Regions from separate parts of the Serinicoccus sp. CNJ-927 genome, predicted to be linked through region 2. Evidence: riboswitches for the same ligand, from Rfam matches in the RefSeq annotation. Region 2 holds a riboswitch; each other region holds the start of a gene.

Region 1 (4,484 bases), on a different contig from region 2:
CCGGGTCTCCCCGGGTGCCGGTCGCACCCGGTCGGGACGGTGCACGCCGACCTCGGCGAGCCGGTGCAGCTGGTGCTCCCAGCCGCCGCACCCGGGCTGCCGGGGCGGCAGGTAGGCCACGTCGGCGCCCAGCACCGCCGGGGACGGGCGGGAGGGGCTCGGGTGGAGGTGGCGGGCATACGTGGTCAGCGTGGTGGGGCCGGGTATGCAGTCGACGTCGAGGAAGACGAGCCGGTCGGCGCCCGCGGCGGTGGCCACCCGGGCGGCGGCGTTGCGCGCCGCGGCGAGGGGCAGGCCGAGCGGGTCGGCCGCGAGCGGCTCCACCAGCACCGGGACAGGGTCGCCGGCCGCCCGCCACGCCCGGTGGGCGACCTGCGCCACGGCAGGGTCGTCCATCGCGACCACCACGTGCAGGTCCGGTCGGCGCACCCCGGCCGCCAGCCCGGCCACCTGGGCCCGCAGGTGGTCGTGACGGCCGTGGGCGAGGGTCAGGACGGCCAGCACCGCTGCTCCTGCAGCCGGGCGGCGGCCTCGTCGAGGCATTGCGCCGCGCGGGCGGCGCCCTGCTGCGACCCCCAGGCCGACCACCCCTCGCCACCGGTCGCCAGCGCGCGGTCGAGCAGACCGGGCCAGGCCTCGGCGGCCGGCCACCCGGAGGCGGTCGCGGCCAGGCCGCGGCGCTCCAGCGCGCGCGCCGTGGCCTCCTGCTCGCCGTGCGGCCGGGGTTGGGCGAGGACGACGGCGGGGCGCCCTGCCAGCGCGACATCGGCCACCGCACCCTGCCCGGCGTGGCACACGACGACCTCGGCGGCCCGCATCTCCGCGAGGAGGTCGGGGGAGGGCGGGTGGTCACCGCCCCGGACCAGCCAGCGCCGGCCGGTGCTGGCCCGTGCCGCCTCGAGGTCGTGCTCATCGGGTCCGGCGCCGCCCGAGCCCCAGACGACCAGGACCCCGCCCCGTCTCGGATCGACCGCGCCCAGCGGGCCCCGCCCCGGATCGACCGCGCCCGTGGCACCCTGCCCGCTCCCGGCGGGGAGCGCACCCGGCTCGCCCTGCCCGGTCCCTGGCCGCGCCGAGCCCTCACCGGGCGCGCCACCGGCGACCGCGAGGGCGCTGATGCCCCCGACCTCCCACGTCCTGGGCGCCGGCCCGCTCGCAGCGCCGTCCCCGTGAGCGCCCGGCGGCCACGGCGCCAGGACGGCCTCGGCGAGGGATCGCGCGAGGCGGTGCGGCTGGTCCTCGCGGTCCCCGGGCATACCGCCCAGCACGACCGGCACGCCGCACAGCCGCACGAGCACGGCGATCTCCACCGACACGTCGACCACGACGAGGTCAGGACGGGCGCGGTCCAGCCACCGGGCGACCTGATGGTGACGCCTGGCCAGACCGGGATGGTGCAGCGGCACCCAGTGCAGGGCACCCCCGGCCTCCGGCTGCGAGAGTCGCGGGTCCACCGGGGGCTGGTCGTCGCGCTCCAGCTCGACCCAGTCACCGGGCCAGCCCGCGGGCGGCCCACCCGAGCCCAGCCCGACCACCTCGGTCCGCAGCAACCGCGCCACCGCCGTGCCGCGGCGCCGGTGTCCCTGCCCGACGTGGTGCAGGTAGTAGCCGATCACCGCGCGGCCGCCGGGCCGACCGCCGCACCCAGGGGGCGGGGTGGTGCGGCCGCGAGCACGTCGTCGTAGACGCCGAGGTAGTCCTCGACCATGCGGTCCATCGAGTGGTGGGCGACCGCGTGCGCCCGGGCCCTGGCGCGGGGGAGCCGCACCACGTCAGGGACCAGCGCCGCGGCCTGCTCCACGAGGGTCGCGTCGTCCGCCGGGGGGACCAGCCGACCCACGCCGGGTCCGACCACCTCGGGCAGCCCGCCCCGGGCGAAGCCCAGCACGGGGGTGCCGCAGGCGAGCGCCTCGGCGGCGACCAGCCCGAAGGGCTCGTCCCAGGCGGGCGTCACGAGCAGGGCCGCGCTGCGGCCGACGAGGCGGGCCAGCTCGGCCGTCGGGAGGTGCCCGGCATAGCTCACCCCGCCGTCCCGCCCGCACCAGGGCCACAGCATCTCCCGGGCGTAGTCCTCGTCGCTGACCGGACCGGCGATGGTCAACGGCAGGCCCGCGCGGCGGGCGATCCGGGCCGCCAGGTGCGGCGCCTTCTCCGGGACGATGCGGCCGGACCACACCAGGCCCGGGCCCCCCGGCCCTGGTGTCCACTCCCGCACGTCCACCCCGTTGCGCACCACGCGGGCCGGAGTGACGTGGCGCCAGGCCGCCGCCGTCCACCGGCTCACCGCGGTGACGTGCAGGCGGTCGCGGCGGGGAGCGGTGCCGGCGATGGCGATGGCCGACTCCAGCCAGGGCGTGGGCGGTGTGTGCAGCGTCAGCACGGTGGGCACGCCCAGGGTCGGCGCCATCGCCGCCGGAAGGTGGTGCAGTGCGTGCGTGTGGACCAGGTCGACATCGGTGCGCCGCGCCAGGTGCAGCATGAGCTGGAGATAGGCGTGATGACGCTCCATCCAGCCCTCCTCCGGCATCGACACGTCCCGCCGGGCCGCCTCGGACAGCTCGAGCCGGTCCGGCCACAGGTAGTCCACGCCGGGGATGGGATCGCTGTGCCGGTCGGCGAAGACGCTCACCCGGTGACCGCGCGCCACCAGGCCGCGGGCCAGGTGCCACGTCACCGACTCCAGCCCGCCCGCGAAGGGTTGGGAGATGGGGTGGCGCGTGTGGGCGACGACGACGACGTGCACCGGTGGTCCTCCTTAACGGTTACGGCGCGGGCGGGACGAGGGGTCGACCCGGACGGCGCCCGGCGGGTCCCGCGCGGCGCACCAGCGACACCCTAGGTCGGCCGGTCGCCTCCCGCGCGCCGGATCGTCCGGGTGGACCCCGACCCTGGGCACCCCGGGCCCGGCCTGCCCTGTAGGCTTCGGGCGACCGACAGGGGAGCCTCGAGCTGAGAGTGCGGCACGGCCCGCAGACCCTTAGAGCACCTGCTCCGGCTAGCACCGGCGAAGGGAGTCGACGTGGACCAGCCTGCCGCGCCCCGAGCGCGACGCGGGCCGTCGGCATACCTCAGCGGCCCGGGCATCGCCCTCGGGCTGGCCGCGGTGATCCCGCTGGCGTTCCTCACGGTCTTCTTCGCGCTGCCGGTGGGCGGGATGCTCGCGCGGGGGCTGTGGCCGGAGGGCCGGCTCGACCTCAGCGCGGTCCCGGAGGTGCTTGGTCGTGCCCGCACCCTGCGCGTCCTGACCTTCACCTTCGTCAGCTCGCTGGCCGGCACCGTCGTCACCCTGCTGCTCGGGATCCCGGTCGCCTTCGTCCTCTACCGGCTGCGCTTCCCCGGCCGGACGTTGCTGCGCGCCGTGGTCGTCATGCCGTTCGTGCTGCCGACGGTCGTGGTCGGCGTGATGTTCCGCTCGCTGCTCTCCGACGGCGGGCCGCTGGGCGGCCTCGGGCTGGACGGCACGTGGGTGCCGATCCTGCTCGCCTTCGTCTTCTTCAACCTCGCCGTCGTCGTGCGGACCGTCGGCGGGCTCTGGGAGGGGATGGACCGGCGCGCCGAGGAGTCCGCCGCGACCCTGGGCGCGACGCCCTGGCAGGTATGGCGCACCGTCACCCTCCCCGCGCTCGCGCCCGGCGTCATCTCGGCCGGCACCCTCGTCTTCCTCTTCTGCTCCACCGCCTTCGGAGTCGTGCTCACCCTCGGCGGGCTGCGCTACGGCACCATCGAGACCGAGATCTACCTGCTGACCGTGCAGTTCCTCGACCTGCAGGGCGCGGCCGTCCTGTCGGTCCTCCAGCTCGTCGCCGTCGTGGCGATGCTCGCCGTGGCCGCCCGCGCCCGGAGCACCCGCGAGCAGGCGCTGCGCCGGGTCGACGTCCGGGCCTCCGCGCGCCGCCCCCGGCGCGACGACACACCCGCCCTGGCGGTGACCGCCCTGGTCGTCGGCTTCGTGCTGCTGCCGGTCGGCACGCTCGTCGCCCGGTCGCTGCGGGTGGGGCAGGGGTGGGGCCTGGCCCACTACCGTGCGCTGACCGACCCGGAGGCGACGAACGCCCTGCGGGTCAGCGTGACCGAGGCGATGGCCAACTCGCTGCGCACCGCGGTCGACGCCACCGTGCTCGCGATGATCCTCGGGCTCGTCGTCGCGGTCATCGTCTCCCGTCGGCCACGTCGGCCGGGGTGGGCGCGCACCGTGTCGGTCCTGGACGGGGTCTTCATGCTGCCGCTCGGGATCTCCGCGGTGACCGTCGGCTTCGGTTTCCTCATCACCCTGGACCGTCCGCCGCTGGACCTGCGCACCTCCCCGATCCTCGTGCCGATCGCGCAGGCCATGGTGGCGCTGCCGCTCGTCGTGCGGACCCTGGCCCCGGTGCTGCGCTCGGTCGACCCGCGCCAGCGCGAGGCGGCCGCGACGCTCGGCGCCGGGCCGTGGCGAGCGGCGTGGACCGCCGAAGCGCCCGTGCTGGCCCGCCCGCTGCTCGCGG
Region 2 (4,484 bases):
CCGTCCAGCGTAGCCGTGACCTGGGCTGTCGCCGGGGCACCGCACCGCAGCCCGCTTCCGATGGCCCGTGGCGCCCCGGTGATCTATTTGGTCGTTCGTCCAATTTTTGGTACGCTCGCGACATGACCGCTGACGGACGAGCTGCCCGGGGCGAGCGCACCCGGGAGGCCCTGCTCGAGGCGGCCGCGGCCCTCATCGCCGAGGAGGGCTGGGGCCGGGTCAGCGTGCGCTCGGTCGCGGAGCGGGCCCAGGTGCGGCCCGGAGTCGTGCATTACCACTTCTCCTCGGCCGAGGAGCTGCGCCGGCACGCCGCCACCGCCTCGCTGCGGCTGTCTCTGGCGTCCTTCGCCGCCGCCCTCCCCGATCTGGAGCCGGGGCTGCTGGCCTACGGCGCGACGGTCGACTCCCCCGACTTCACCCGTGACCCCTCGTCGATGCTGGTCGCCGAGACCTATCTCGCCGCTGTCCGCGACCCGGAGGTCGCCGGATTGGTCAGACAGATCGTCCGGGAGCTGCGCGCGCTCCTCGAGGAGCGGCTGCGCGACGTCGGACACCCGCCTGCTGCGGCGCGGAGCCGGGCCGCGGCCCTGGTCGCCGGGATCGAGGGCCTCGTGCTCCACCGGAGCGTGGACCCGGACTTCCCCGTGGCCGAGGCCATGGCACACCTCGTCGAGCTCACCAGGAAGGACTCCCGATGAGAGCTGTGGTCAGTGGAGCGGGCATCAGCGGGCTCGCCGTGGCACACGCGCTGACGTCGCTGGGCTGGCAGGTCGACCTCGTCGAGGTGGCGCCCGGGCCGCGCACCGAGGGCTACACCCTGGATCTGTTCGGGCCCGGGTATGCCGCCGCCGAGGAGCTCGGCGTACTCGACGCGATCAGCGCCCGCGGCCGCGTCTATCGCGCGGCCCGCTTCGTGCAGGCCACCGGCCGCTCGAGCGGCGAGCTGCCGTTGGCGGCCTTCGCCGAGCTGCAGGGTGGTCGCTTCCTGTCGATCACCCGCGGCGGCCTCGAGGAGGCGCTGCGCTCCACCCTCCCCGAGGGGGCCCGGGTGCACTTCGGGCGCACCGTCGCGGACGTCGCGGAGATGGCGGACCTCAGGGACCAGGAGGATGTGGCGCGGGTCCGGTTGGACGACGGCACCGAGCTCGACGCCGACCTGGTGCTCATCTGCGAGGGACTGCACTCACCCACCCGGGCGCAGCTCTTCCCCGATGCCGCGGTCCGCCACCTCGGATTCCTCACCGGCGCCTTCAGCACCGAGGCACCCGAGGTCTCCGAGCGGCTCGGCCTGACGGTGGAGATGAGCGACACGATCGGTCGCCAGGTGGGCACCTACGCCATGGACGACGAGCTGGTGTCCACCTTCACGCTGGCCAGGGGCACCGAGCTGCCCGCGGACCGCGTCGACTGGTTGCGCGAACAGCTCGTCGGGGCCGGTCCCGCGGCAGAGGCACTGATCGCGCGCGTGCCGGAGGACGACGTCTTCGTCGACGTGGTGGCCCAGGCCATCGCTCCGCGGTGGCGGCACGGGCGGGTGCTGCTCATGGGTGATGCCGCGCACGCCGTGTCGCTCATCGCCGGTCAGGGGGCCTCGCTGGCCATCGCCGGTGCGCACGCGCTCGGGCAGGAGCTGGCGACCCTGACCCGGCCCGTGACCGCAGTCACCCTGACCCAGGCGCTCGACCGCTACGAGACGCGCTGGCGCGCGCAGGTCGAGCCCGTGCAGGACCGTGCTCGCCAGGGCGCCTCCAGCTTCGTCCCCACGGGCCGGAGCGCCCTTGTGCTGCGTCGGCTGGTGGTGCGGGCGACCCGGCTGCCCCTCGTCGCCCGACTGGTGGCGCGCAGCATCGGCGGGGCACCCACGCACTGACGAACCCGGCGCGAGCGGGGGTCGCGACGCGAGCGGGTGCCGCGACGCGAACGGGGCCGCGACGGCGGCGACAGGCGAGATGGCCCGGGACGGGTCCGCCCCGGGCGGGTCTCGGCATACCTCTGCGCTAGGGTCGAGGGCGACGCGGGGTGCCGCACGTGCGGCTGAGATCACACCCGTCGAACCTGATCTAGCTCGTACTAGCGAAGGGATCGTCATGAGCCAGACGCCCGTCTCCCCCGACCGCCTCGCCGCCTGCTGGGCGGAGGTGCGGACCCAGAGCCCGCTGACCCAGTGCCTCACCAACATCGTGGTCGCGCCGTTCACCGCCAACGTGCTGCTCGCCGCGGGCGCCGCGCCGGCGATGGTCGACAACCCGCACGAGGCCGGTGACTTCGCCCGGGTGGCCGGCGGGGTGCTGGTGAACCTGGGGACGCCCTACGACGACACGTCGCAGGCGATGCGCGCCGCCGTCCGGGGCGCGCGCGAGGTCGCCACCCCGTGGGTGCTCGACCCGGTCGCCGCCGGGCTGGCCTGGCGCACGAGCCTCGCCCGCGAGCTGCTCGAGACCGCCGCCCCGGCGATCATCCGGGGCAACGCCTCGGAGATCCTGGCGCTCGGCGGCGGGGCCGGAGGCCGCGGGGTCGACGCCACGCACAGCACGGACGACAGCGTCGAGACGGCCCGGTCCCTGGCGCGGAGCCACGGGTGCGCGGTGGCCGTCAGCGGGCCGGTGGACCGGCTCACCGACGGCACCCGCTCGGTCGAGGTGCACAACGGTGACGCACTCATGACCCGGGTCACCGGGGTCGGCTGCGCGCTCGGCGCCCTCATGGCGGCCGCGGCGGCGGTCGAGCCAGACCCGCTGCTCGCGGCGACGACCGCCACGGCAGCGCTGACGGTGGCCGCGGACGGTGCCGCCGCCGCGTCGGCCGGGCCGGGGAGCTTCGCGGTGGCGCTGCTGGACGAACTCGCCGTGCTCGAGGCGGACACGCTGGCTGAGCGGGTGCGGCTGGCATGAGCCGCGCCCCGCTCGACCTCAGCCTCTACCTCGTGACCGACACGGGTATGACGCGGCGCCACGGCCTCTCCACGACCATCCGGGCCGCCGTGGCGGGTGGCGCGACGGTGGTCCAGCTGCGCGACCCGGACGCCTCGGACGAGGAGTTCGTCGCGCTCGGGCTGCTCGCCCGCCGCGCGCTCGACGGCGCGAGGTCTGCCGCCCCCCTCATCGTCAACGACCGCGTCCACCTCGCGGAGCGCATCGGCGCCGACGGTGCCCACGTCGGCCAGTCCGACCTCGCTCCCGAGGCGGCGCGCGCGATGCTCGGCGACACGGCATACCTCGGGCTGTCGTGCACGTCCGCGGAGCAGGTGCGGGCCGCCGCCGAGCTGCCGGCGGGCACGGTGGACTACCTCGGGCTGGGACCGGTGTGGGCGACGCCCAGCAAGGTCGACCACGCCACGCCGGTCGGGGTCGACGGCCTCGCCGAGCTGGTGGCCGCCGCGACGCTGCCGTCCGTGGCCATCGGCGGCATCGACGCCGCCCGGGCCGCGGCGGTCCTGGCGACCGGGGTGGACGGGTTGGCGGTGGTCAGCGGGATCTGCTCGGCCGACGACCCGCAGGTGGCTGCCCGCGACCTGGCAGACCAGGTGGGAGCCGCGCGATGACGACGATCGTGCTGACCGTGGCCGGGTCGGACCCCTCCGGTGGCGCGGGCATCCAGGCCGACCTCAAGACCTTCGCGGCGCTGGGGGCCTACGGCTGCGCGGTCCTGACCTCGCTCACCGCGCAGAGCACGCAGGGCGTGACCGGGGTGCTCCCCGTGCCGGCCGCCTTCGTGCGGGAGCAGGTGGAGACCCTGGTGGCGGACCTGGACGTCGCTGCGACCAAGATCGGCATGCTCGGCACCGCGGAGGTGGCGCGCACCGTGGGCGACCTGTGCCGGTCGGGTTCGTTGCCGCGCGTGGTGCTCGACCCGGTCATGGTCTCGACCGCGGGCTCCCGTCTGCTCGACGAGGACGCGATCGAGGAGGTGCGCTCGATGCTGCCGCACGTGGCCGCGATCACCCCGAACCTCCCCGAGGCGGCCGTGCTCCTCGGCCTCGACCCGGAGGCCCAGGCGGGTGACGTGGCGACGATGCGCGACCAGGCGCTCGCGCTGCGCGGCCTCGGTGCCGAGCGGGTCCTGCTCAAGGGCGGCCACCTTGGTGCTGAGCAGGCGCACGGCGCGGTCGACCTCGACAGCGACGCGGCCGACCTCGGCGGCGACGCGGTGGACGTCTGGGCCGACGCCGACGGCCTGACCGAGCTGCGCACCCCGCGCGTCGACACCCCCCACACCCACGGGACCGGCTGCACCCTCTCCTCGGCGATCACCGCGCTGGTCCCCGTGCGCGACACCTGGATCGAGGCCGTGACCGACGCCAAGGACTGGCTCACCGGCGCGCTGGAGCACGGCCGGGACCTCGCCATCGGCCACGGCCCCGGCCCCGTGCACCACGCCTGGCGACAGCACCACCACCCCTGACGGACCGGCCGCACGGTATGCGCCAACCGGCCGCACGGTATGCGGCGGCCAGTCGGCGCGTCCCTCCCCGATGAGCGCCGGTC
Region 3 (4,484 bases), on a different contig from region 2:
CGTCCGCAGATCGGCGGGGCGGTGGTGGACCAGCCAGCCGACGAGGGCGGGGAGCCGCACCCGGGCCCGGTCCAGGACGGCCTCGTCCCCGAGTGCCCGGGCGGTTGGGGCGTCGGTGAGCACCCCGCCCTCGCCCAGCACCAGGACGCGCGTGGCGACCGTCGCCACCAGGCGCAGGTCGTGGCTGGCGAGCACGACCGCACCGCCGCCGGCGGCGACGTCGGCCAGGGTAGAGGCCACGGCGATCGCGTCGCGCCGATCCAGGCCCAGCGTGGGCTCGTCCGCCAGCAGGACCCGGCGCTCGTGCGCCAGCATCGCCGCCAGGCTCACCCGCCGCTTCTCCCCACCGGAGAGGCGGAACGGGTTCTGGTCGGCGAGGTGCTCGAGCCGGTGCCGCCGCAGCTGACGGTCGACGACGCCGTCCAGGCCCCCGTCGGTGACGGCTCGTAGACCGTGCGCGACCTCCGCCCGCACGCTGCTCGCCACGAACTGGTGCTCGGGGTTCTGGAACACCAGGCCCGGACGTGGCCCGGCGACCCCGCCCGCGGCGGGCGGCAGCAGACCGGCCAGCGTCAGCAGCAGGGTCGTCTTGCCGACCCCGTTGGCGCCGAGTACGGCGACCACCTCGCCGGGGCGCACCTGCAGGTCGACCCCCGCCAGCACCGGCCTCGCCGCAGGCTCTCGACGTCGCCGAGCAAGAGTCGTGCGCGCCACCGCCAGGCCGGAGGCGCTCAGCAGGACGGCGTCGTCCGTCCGGGCCGCAGGATGGAGGGGGTCCGGCACGGGCGCGGGGCCTGCCTCCTCCGCCCCCTGGTCGGCCAGCCGCTCCAGCAGCGCGACGTTGTCGGCGTGCGCGAGGCCCCCGGCCGCACCCGTGAGCGCACGGAGCTCGGTCTCCAGCGGCAGCCAGCAGCCCATGGCGTGCAACCGTGGGCCGTGCAGCGCGAGCACGTCCTCGGTCGGACCGTCGGCGGCAACCCGCCCGGACTCGTCGAGCACGACCGCCCGCCCCGGCAGCGCGGCGACGCCCCGGTCACCGGCCCACTCGTCGAGGCGGTGCTCGACGAGGACCGTCGCTGCCCCCTGGCGGCCGACGACACGTGACAGTGCGGCGCGCACCGCCCCGACGCCGTCACCGTCCAGCATGGAGGTCGGCTCGTCCAGCAGCAGCACCTGCGGCCGGGTGACCGTCGCGGCCGCCAGAGCGACCCGCTGCGACTCGCCGCCGGAGAGCTGCGACGTCGCGCGGGCACGGAGGTGCGCGACGCCGACCATCTCCAGGGCGGCGTCGATCCGCGCGTCGATCTCTCCCGGTTCGACGGCGTCGTTCTCCATCGGCAGCGCCAGCTCCTGCTCGACGACCGGCAGGCACACGCCGGCGGAGGGGTCCTGCGCGAGCACGCCCAGGTGCCGGGACCGCTCGACCACGGTCGTGTCGCCGGTCGGTGTGCCGGCGACCGTGACCTCACCCTCGACCTGCGCGGGCACGGTATGCGGCACGACGCCCGTGACGGTGTGCAGCACGGTCGACTTCCCCGAGCCGGAAGGCCCCAGGAGCACGACCTGCTCACCCGGGGCCAGCCGCAGCGAGACGTCCCGGAGGACGGGGTCCCGGCGTGCCGCGAAGGTGACGGAGACACCGGCGAGCCGGACCACCGCACCGGCGGGTGATGCTCCCGTCACGACTCCTCACGCGCCTGACCGACGGCGAAGTTGTCGACCACCCCGGTGCGGACCAGGGCGTCCACGAGCACCTTGGCCAGCAGCCCCCCGAGGACGACGCCGGAGACGCACTGCACCATGAGGCGCAGCAGGAAGATGTCCTGCCCGTACCACCCCGAGCGGAAGGCGCTGAAGAAGAAGACCAGCCCGGCTCCCAGCAGGCCCGAGAGCGCGAAGACCGTCCACCCCCAGCGCCGGTACCGGGTGAGCGCGAAGGCGAGCTCGCTGCCCGCGCCCTGGATGGTGGCCGCGAGGACCAGCGTCGGACCCACGGGCGACCCGAGGAAGACCACCTCGATGACCGAGGCGAGGATCTCGGCCAGGACGCCGGCTCCGGGACGGCGGGTGATCGCCAGGGCGATGGGGGCCACGAGGAGCCAGCCGCCGAGCAGCACGTGCTGGGCGAGGTCGCCGGCGGGTCCCATGAGCACGGCGAGCCCGTTCCACGCCTGCACGAGCGCCCAGTAGACGAAGCCGAAGACCACGCCGAGCACCACCATGAGCACCAGGTCCTTCATCGCCCACGTCGTGCGGCGCCCGTCGGTCACCGGTGCGGGAGAGCTCATCGCTCCTCCTGCACCGGGGTGGGGGAGCCGACGGACAGGGTCAGGTGGGTGACGACGTGGGGCACCGTGGCGCCCACCCGCGCCCAGGCGTCGACCGCCGTGGCGACGACCTGGGAGAGGTCACCGGCGAGCCTCGTCGCGTAGTGGCGCGGCGCCACCGCGACCCCGTCGCGCCGGGCGGTCGCGATGGCCTCCTCGATGTGGCTCATGTGGGCGCCCGCACCGCCGTCGCCGTCGAGCAGTGGGTAGAGCGACCACTGGGCCACAGCCGGCAGCTCGCCCGGAACGAGGACCACCGGGGCGGCGCCCGGGAGGCGGGTCGTGGTGAGGTCGCACGACGCCTCGCCGGGGCAGCCGCGCGAGAGGAGCACGTGCGCGACGACGTGCCCGCCGGCGCTGCGGCGTGAGGCCGCCGTGACGAGGGCCGCCAGGTAGGAGGCCAGCCGCTGCTCGCCGGGAGCAACGGTCGCACCGACGTAGGTGCTGACGTCGTCGGTCTCGATGGTGAGGCCCTCTGTCAGTCCCGCGGCGTCGACGTCGTCGAGCGCCCCGAGGATGACCTCGACGAACCGGTCGGTGTGCGGGTGCACGCTGAGCCGCATGCCGACCCCGATCTCGGCGGGGCCGAGCTCTGTCGGTGCCGGCTGCGGGGCATGCCCGGTCTGCGCTGGGGTGGTGCTCATCCTGGTCCTCCTGTGCGAAGGACCCACGGGTCGGTCGAGACGCGCCGTCGACGAACGACGGCGGGTGCCCTGCTCCCTACGCCGGTACGAACCGGATCAGGTGGACGGGTCTGCGGGCCTTCCGCACTCTCAGCGCCGTCTCGGCGCTCCCCGGGGGTCGAGCACGAACCTAGCAGCCCGGGCGGAGGACCGCAGGGGCGACGATGCGGGATATCTCCCCGTCGTCCGATATCGTGCTGGCGCAGCATCCGTAGGGGAAAGGCGCAGGTGTGACAGTCGACGGCAGCTACCGACTCTCCCAGCTCGACGAGCTGGAGGCAGAGTCGATCCATATCTTCCGCGAGGTCGCGGCCGAGTTCGAGAAGCCGGTGCTGATGTTCTCCGGCGGCAAGGACTCGATCGTCATGCTCCGGCTCGCGGAGAAGGCGTTCTACCCCGCCAAGGTGCCCTTCCCGGTGCTCCAGGTCGACACCGGCTACGACTTCCCCGAGGTCCTGGCCACCCGCGACCGCTGGGTCGACCGGCTCGGGGTGCGGCTGCACGTCGCCTCGGTCGAGCAGGCGATCAAGGACGGCATCGTCGTCGACGACGGCAAGACGCCCCGCAACCGGCTGCAGATCGGCACGCTGCTCAACGCCATCGAGGAGGAGGGCTACACCGCCGCCTTCGGTGGCGGCCGCCGTGACGAGGAGAAGGCTCGCGCCAAGGAGCGCGTCTACTCCCACCGTGACGAGTTCGGCCAGTGGGACCCGAAGAACCAGCGACCCGAGCTGTGGAGTCTCTACAACGGGCGGATCCACGAGGGCGAGCACATGCGCGTCTTCCCGCTGTCCAACTGGACCGAGCTGGATGTCTGGGACTACATCCGCCGTGAGGCGATCGACATCCCCTCGATCTACTACGCGCACCAGCGCCGGGTCTTCGAACGGAACGGCATGCTCTTCACCGAGAGCGAGTTCAACCCGCTGCGTGCCGGCGAGACCGTCACCGAGCGCACCGTCCGCTTCCGCACCGTCGGCGACCTGACGCTCACCGGCTGCCTGGAGTCGGACGCCGACGACCTGGACAAGATCATCGAGGAGGTCGCGGCCTCCCGCATCACCGAGCGCGGCGCCACTCGTGGTGACGACAAGTTCTCCGAGGCTGCCATGGAGGATCGCAAGAAGGAGGGCTACTTCTGATGAGCACGGGCACCGAGACCGGGATGGACCTGCTGCGCTTCGCGACCGCAGGCTCGGTGGACGATGGCAAGTCGACGCTCATCGGGCGGCTGCTGCTGGACAGCAAGGCGATCTTCGAGGACCAGCTGGAGTCGGTCGAGAAGACCTCCAAGGACAAGGGCTTCGACTACACCGACCTCGCGCTGCTCACCGACGGGCTGCGCAGCGAGCGGGAGCAGGGCATCACCATCGACGTGGCCTACCGCTACTTCGCGACGCCACGGCGCAAGTTCATCATCGCCGACACCCCGGGCCACGTGCAGTACACCCGCAACATGGTCACCGGTGCCTCG
Region 4 (4,484 bases), on a different contig from region 2:
TCGGCGATGGCGGCCTGGTCCAGCTCGGTGCGCCGACGCCCCAGGAGGTCCTCGAGGTCGATGTCGCGCAGGTCGTCGGCGTGCGGGTCGGCGTCCAGCAGCCGGTCGAGGTTGGGCAGCACCTTGACCGTGAGCCCCGTCTGACCAGCCAGGTCGTTGACCGCTCGCATCAGGGTCGCCTCGGCGCGCGGGATCGCCACGATGAGGTGCGTCGCCTCGTACTTCTGGGCCACCTTGGCGATGGCATTCAAGCCGCCGCGCACCCGGATCCCGTCGATCCGCAGCTTGCGCTTGCTGCGGTCGTCGTCGAGGAAGGCCACGGGGCGGAACGGCGAGGTGTCGTCCTGCAGCATGTTGGCGACCAGGCGGCGACCGAGCACGCCGGCGCCGTAGATGATCGCGTTGTGGTCGACCTCCCGGCGCACCGCGGCCCGGGCGCGGTAGGAGCGCACCACGAAGCGCGAGGCCAGCATGAGGGACATCGCCACCGCGGCACCCACCGTGGGCACCGAGCGCGGCACGACGTAGGGCTGCAGCCAGATCGCCCACACGCTCAGCACCAGGGCGGTGAGGAGGGCGGCCCGGCAGACCGCCGTGACCTCCTCGAAGGACCCGCGGATGTGCTTGATGAGGTAGGGCCCGAACAGCATGCCGAGCGTGAGGTGGATGGCCGCGGCGGCACCGGCGACGATCCACGTGTCGGTGACGAAGGCGCGACTCAGGTCGTACTGGAACCGGATCCACGTCATGGCGATGATCGCCAGCGCCCAGACGGCGCCGTCCCCGAGCGCCCAGAGCACGCGTTTGAGCGCATCCGGGATGCGGCGGGGACGTGGGCTCACGTGCGTCCTGGAGGGAGAAGGATCGGCGGGCGAGAAATGGGCAGAGACAAGAATGGCCCGTGCTCGCCGGAAACGCAAGACCGCAGGTCAGAAATGTGCCGAGAATGCGCGTCAGGTCACGCAATCACGCGCTGGAGGGGCGGCTTTTCCCCTTGACGAATTCTTGACCTTCCGGTCAGTTCGTCTCGTCGGCGATCTGCTCGGGGCTCTTGCCGCTCGCCTTGGCGATCACCTTGGTCGACTCCCGGTTGGCCAGCATCCGCGCCAGCCCGACCAGCGCGCCGGAGAGCACCGCGAAGGCCACGGCCTCCTTGAAGTCGATGTCCGGGTCCTCCGGGTTGGTCGGGGAGTCGTTGCCCGTGACGAACTTCCAGGTGCCGTCGGTGACCTTGCGCGCGATGGAGCTGGCCGCCAGGACGGCGCCGACGGTCATGGCTTTGGCGACGAGATTACCCATGACCCGAATCCTGCCACACGACCACCGGACTCACCCTGTGGGGTGAACTCGCCTCTCGCGGCTTTCTTGCTATCGTGTAAGCGCTTTCATCCCCTGGCGGCGTTGCCGGGGGTGGGCTTCTTCGCCCCCGACCCAGCGTCCCCACCGGAGAGGTAGACCGCCGAGCCATGCCGTTCAAGCTGCCGGCCTGGGCCGTCCTCCTCCTGTGGATCCTGCTCGCCGTCGCCGCCCTGGCCGTCTTCTTCGGCAGTGCCCGGGGCACGCTGCGCGGTATGGACGTGGTGCTCGGTCCTCCGGAGCGCGACGAGGAGCACGGGGACGGCGGGGAGCAGGGGGACAGCGGGGAAGGCAGGGACGGGGACGACCGGGACGACGGTGATAGTGTCGGCGACGACCACGACAGGGGAGCGCCCGAGCGCTGAGAGTGCGGCACCCGCCGCAGACCCTCGAACCTGCACCGGCTAGCACCGGCGAAGGAAGTCGATGAGGAGCATCGCCATGACCGCGTCAACGACACGCACACGCAGCCGACGGATCACCTCCACCCTGGTCCTTGCGGCCACCACCGTGACCCTGGCCTCCTGCACGCTCACCGGCGGCGGGGGCGGGGAGGACGAGCCCACCGGGAGCACCGAGGCGGCCGACCCGGGCCCGACCGGCACCGCCGACGCCGGGGACGAGACCGCTGCGGCGCCCACCCCGGCCGACACCGGCACCGTGGTGCTAGCCGCCCACGACTCGTTCACGCTGCCGGATGACCTGGTCTCCGCCTTCGAGGCCGACACCGGCTACGACCTGGAGATCCAGCTGGCCGGCGACGCCGGGCAAATGGCCAACCAGGTCGTGCTGACCGCCGGCAATCCCACCGCCGACGTCGTCTTCGGCATCGACACCACCTTCGCCAGCCGGGTCGTCGCGGCCGAGGCGCTGCAGGCCTACCGGCCCGACGCGCTGCCGGAGTCGGCCACCGAGCACGACCTCACCGAGGGGGGCCAGGCATACCTCACCCCCGTCGACTACGGCGACGTCTGCGTCAACATCGACACCGCGTGGTTCGCGAACGAGGGCATCGAGCCGCCGGAGACGCTGACCGACCTGACCGAGGAGCAGTACGAGGACCTCTTCGTCACCCCGGGCGCGAGCACCTCCAGCCCGGGCATGGCCTTCCTGCTGGCGACGATCGGCGAGTTCGGCCCGGGGGAGTGGCAGGGCTACTGGAGCGACCTCATGGCCAACGGGACCAAGGTCACGAGCGGCTGGACCGACGCCTACACGGTCGACTTCACCGCCGGCGGCGGCGACGGCGACCGCCCGATCGTGCTGTCGTATGCCTCGAGCCCACCCTTCACCATCCCCGAGGGTGGCGTCGAGCCGACCACCCGGGCACTGCTCGACACCTGCTTCCGCCAGGTGGAGTATGCCGGTGTCCTCGCCGGCACGGACAACCCCGAGGGTGCGCAGGCGGTCGTCGACTGGCTGGTCAGCCCGGCGGTGCAGGCGGCCATCCCCGACGCGATGTATGTCTTTCCCGTCGACGACGAGGTCGAGCTGCCCGAGCTGTGGGCCCAGTGGGCGCAGGTCGCCGAGGACCCGATCGTGGTCGCCCCCGGGCAGATCGAGGCCGAGCGAGAGACCTGGCTGCGGGAGTGGGCCGACATCGCCACCGGGTGAGCGGCTCGGGGTCGCCGGCCGTACGGGCCGTGGCCTTCGACCTCGACGACACCCTCGCCCCCTCCAAGTCGCCCGTCCCCGAGGTCACCGCCACCGCGCTCAGCGAGCTGACCGCGGTGGTGCCGGTCTGCGTGATCTCCGGCGGCAGCTTCGAGCAGTTCCGCGAGCAGCTGCTGGCCCGGCTGCCGACCCCGGCCACCGGCTGGGGCGGTCTGCACCTCATGCCGACCTGTGGGACGAGGTACTACCGTCGCGCCGCCGGGGCGGCGGACTGGGTCCTGGTCGAGAGCCGTGAGCTGGACCCCGCCCGGCGGCGTCGGGCCGTGCACGTCGTGGAGGAGACGGCGCGCGAGCTCGGGTTGTGGGAGCCCGAGGACCGCGTGACAGGGGCACGCATCGAGGACAGGGGGTCGCAGGTGACCTTCTCGGCGCTGGGGCAGCAGGCCGCCATCGCCGACAAGCAGGCGTGGGACCCCGACGGCGCCCGCCGCGGCCTGCTCGCCCGTCACCTGGCGCAGCGGCTGCCCGACCTCGAGGTCCGCGTCGGGGGCTCGACCTCGGTCGACCTCACCGAGCGTGGGGTCGACAAGGCCTACGGCGTCGGTCGCTTCGCCCGCGAGGTCGGCGCCGACCCTCGCGAGGTGCTCTTCGTCGGCGACCGGCTGGACCCGCTGGGCAACGACTACCCCGTGCTGCGGCTCGGGGTCCAGGCCCGGCCCGTCGCCGACCACCACGAGACCGTGCAGGTGCTGCGCGAGCTCCTGCAGCGGCTGCGTGGGACGGCGCCCGGCCGCGCCTGACCGTGCGGGTCGCTGCTCACCGGCACGGCCCCCGGCGCCGGCACGCCCCGAGCACGCCCCCGGCACCGGGCGATCCGAGCCCGCCACGCTCAGGGGTGCCGCTGCCGCCAGTGCTCGACGACCACGTCGGCGGGCACCGGCTCCACCCAGCGGCCGGGGAGGCCGAGGGTGGGCGCCGGTGCCCCCTCCCACCGGGCCTCACCCTCGCGCCGGGTCGAGCGCACCCACACCCCGCTGTCCCGGCTGTCCCCGGCGTCGTCGAGATCCGCCCCGGGGGGCGCGTCGAGCGTGAGGTGCGCCGGACCGGGCGGCCAGGGCAGCCGCAGCACCGCCTCGGGGCGGGTCACCTCCACCACGGCGCGGCAGCGGGCGAGCACCCGTCCGGGTGGGTCCCCTCGGTGCACCCGGGGGTCCGGCGGCACCGGGGCCGGGTGCGGCACCCAGACCCCGAGGTCGCCCAGCCGCAGCAGCGCCTCCACGACGACGACGACCTGGCCGGGGGACCACGAGGCGCACCCCGGTCCCAGGACGGCGACGACGTCGGGCTGGGTGTGGTGCCACCCACGACCACGGACGAGCGGGTGGGGTATGCGCTCGGCCAGCGCGGCGGTCTCGGCGTTCTTCAGCCGCGCGATCCCCGCGGCGTCGCCCTCGTGTCGCCCCGCCAGGTCGGGACCGTCGTGCCAGGCGAGGGCAGCCGGCTGGTGGCGCAGC

Evidence for each region. A riboswitch is a leader RNA that binds a small molecule or an ion and turns the genes downstream of it on or off. The one in region 2 is predicted to bind thiamine pyrophosphate.
Region 1: another riboswitch for thiamine pyrophosphate. It lies ahead of BJF86_RS08185 (ABC transporter permease); the one in region 2 lies ahead of thiM (hydroxyethylthiazole kinase).
Region 3: another riboswitch for thiamine pyrophosphate. It lies ahead of BJF86_RS08000 (YkoF family thiamine/hydroxymethylpyrimidine-binding protein); the one in region 2 lies ahead of thiM (hydroxyethylthiazole kinase).
Region 4: another riboswitch for thiamine pyrophosphate. It lies ahead of BJF86_RS08145 (thiamine ABC transporter substrate binding subunit); the one in region 2 lies ahead of thiM (hydroxyethylthiazole kinase).

The regions. Positions count from the first base shown of each region.
Region 1 covers NZ_MKKF01000022.1:157,304-161,787, forward strand. Annotated here, with positions in the region: gene BJF86_RS08170 (galactosyltransferase-related protein) at 1-504, opposite strand, end outside; gene BJF86_RS08175 (glycosyltransferase) at 489-1,616, opposite strand; gene BJF86_RS08180 (glycosyltransferase) at 1,613-2,743, opposite strand; TPP riboswitch at 2,926-3,030, shown strand; gene BJF86_RS08185 (ABC transporter permease) at 3,020-4,484, shown strand, end outside.
Region 2 covers NZ_MKKF01000052.1:63,256-67,739, forward strand. Annotated here, with positions in the region: gene BJF86_RS17750 (TetR/AcrR family transcriptional regulator) at 123-698, shown strand; gene BJF86_RS16420 (FAD-dependent monooxygenase) at 695-1,870, shown strand; TPP riboswitch at 2,006-2,100, shown strand; gene thiM (hydroxyethylthiazole kinase) at 2,088-2,891, shown strand; gene thiE (thiamine phosphate synthase) at 2,888-3,541, shown strand; gene thiD (bifunctional hydroxymethylpyrimidine kinase/phosphomethylpyrimidine kinase) at 3,538-4,401, shown strand; gene BJF86_RS19415 (hypothetical protein) at 4,483-4,484, opposite strand, start outside.
Region 3 covers NZ_MKKF01000022.1:106,825-111,308, forward strand. Annotated here, with positions in the region: gene BJF86_RS07990 (ABC transporter ATP-binding protein) at 1-1,683, opposite strand, end outside; gene BJF86_RS07995 (ECF transporter S component) at 1,680-2,288, opposite strand; gene BJF86_RS08000 (YkoF family thiamine/hydroxymethylpyrimidine-binding protein) at 2,285-2,971, opposite strand; TPP riboswitch at 3,026-3,134, opposite strand; gene cysD (sulfate adenylyltransferase subunit CysD) at 3,241-4,152, shown strand; gene BJF86_RS08010 (sulfate adenylyltransferase subunit 1) at 4,176-4,484, shown strand, end outside.
Region 4 covers NZ_MKKF01000022.1:148,781-153,264, forward strand. Annotated here, with positions in the region: gene BJF86_RS08135 (polysaccharide biosynthesis protein) at 1-842, opposite strand, end outside; gene BJF86_RS08140 (DUF4235 domain-containing protein) at 1,018-1,299, opposite strand; gene BJF86_RS17930 (hypothetical protein) at 1,467-1,721, shown strand; TPP riboswitch at 1,691-1,795, shown strand; gene BJF86_RS08145 (thiamine ABC transporter substrate binding subunit) at 1,798-2,970, shown strand; gene BJF86_RS08150 (HAD-IIB family hydrolase) at 2,967-3,770, shown strand; gene BJF86_RS08155 (glycosyltransferase) at 3,860-4,484, opposite strand, start outside.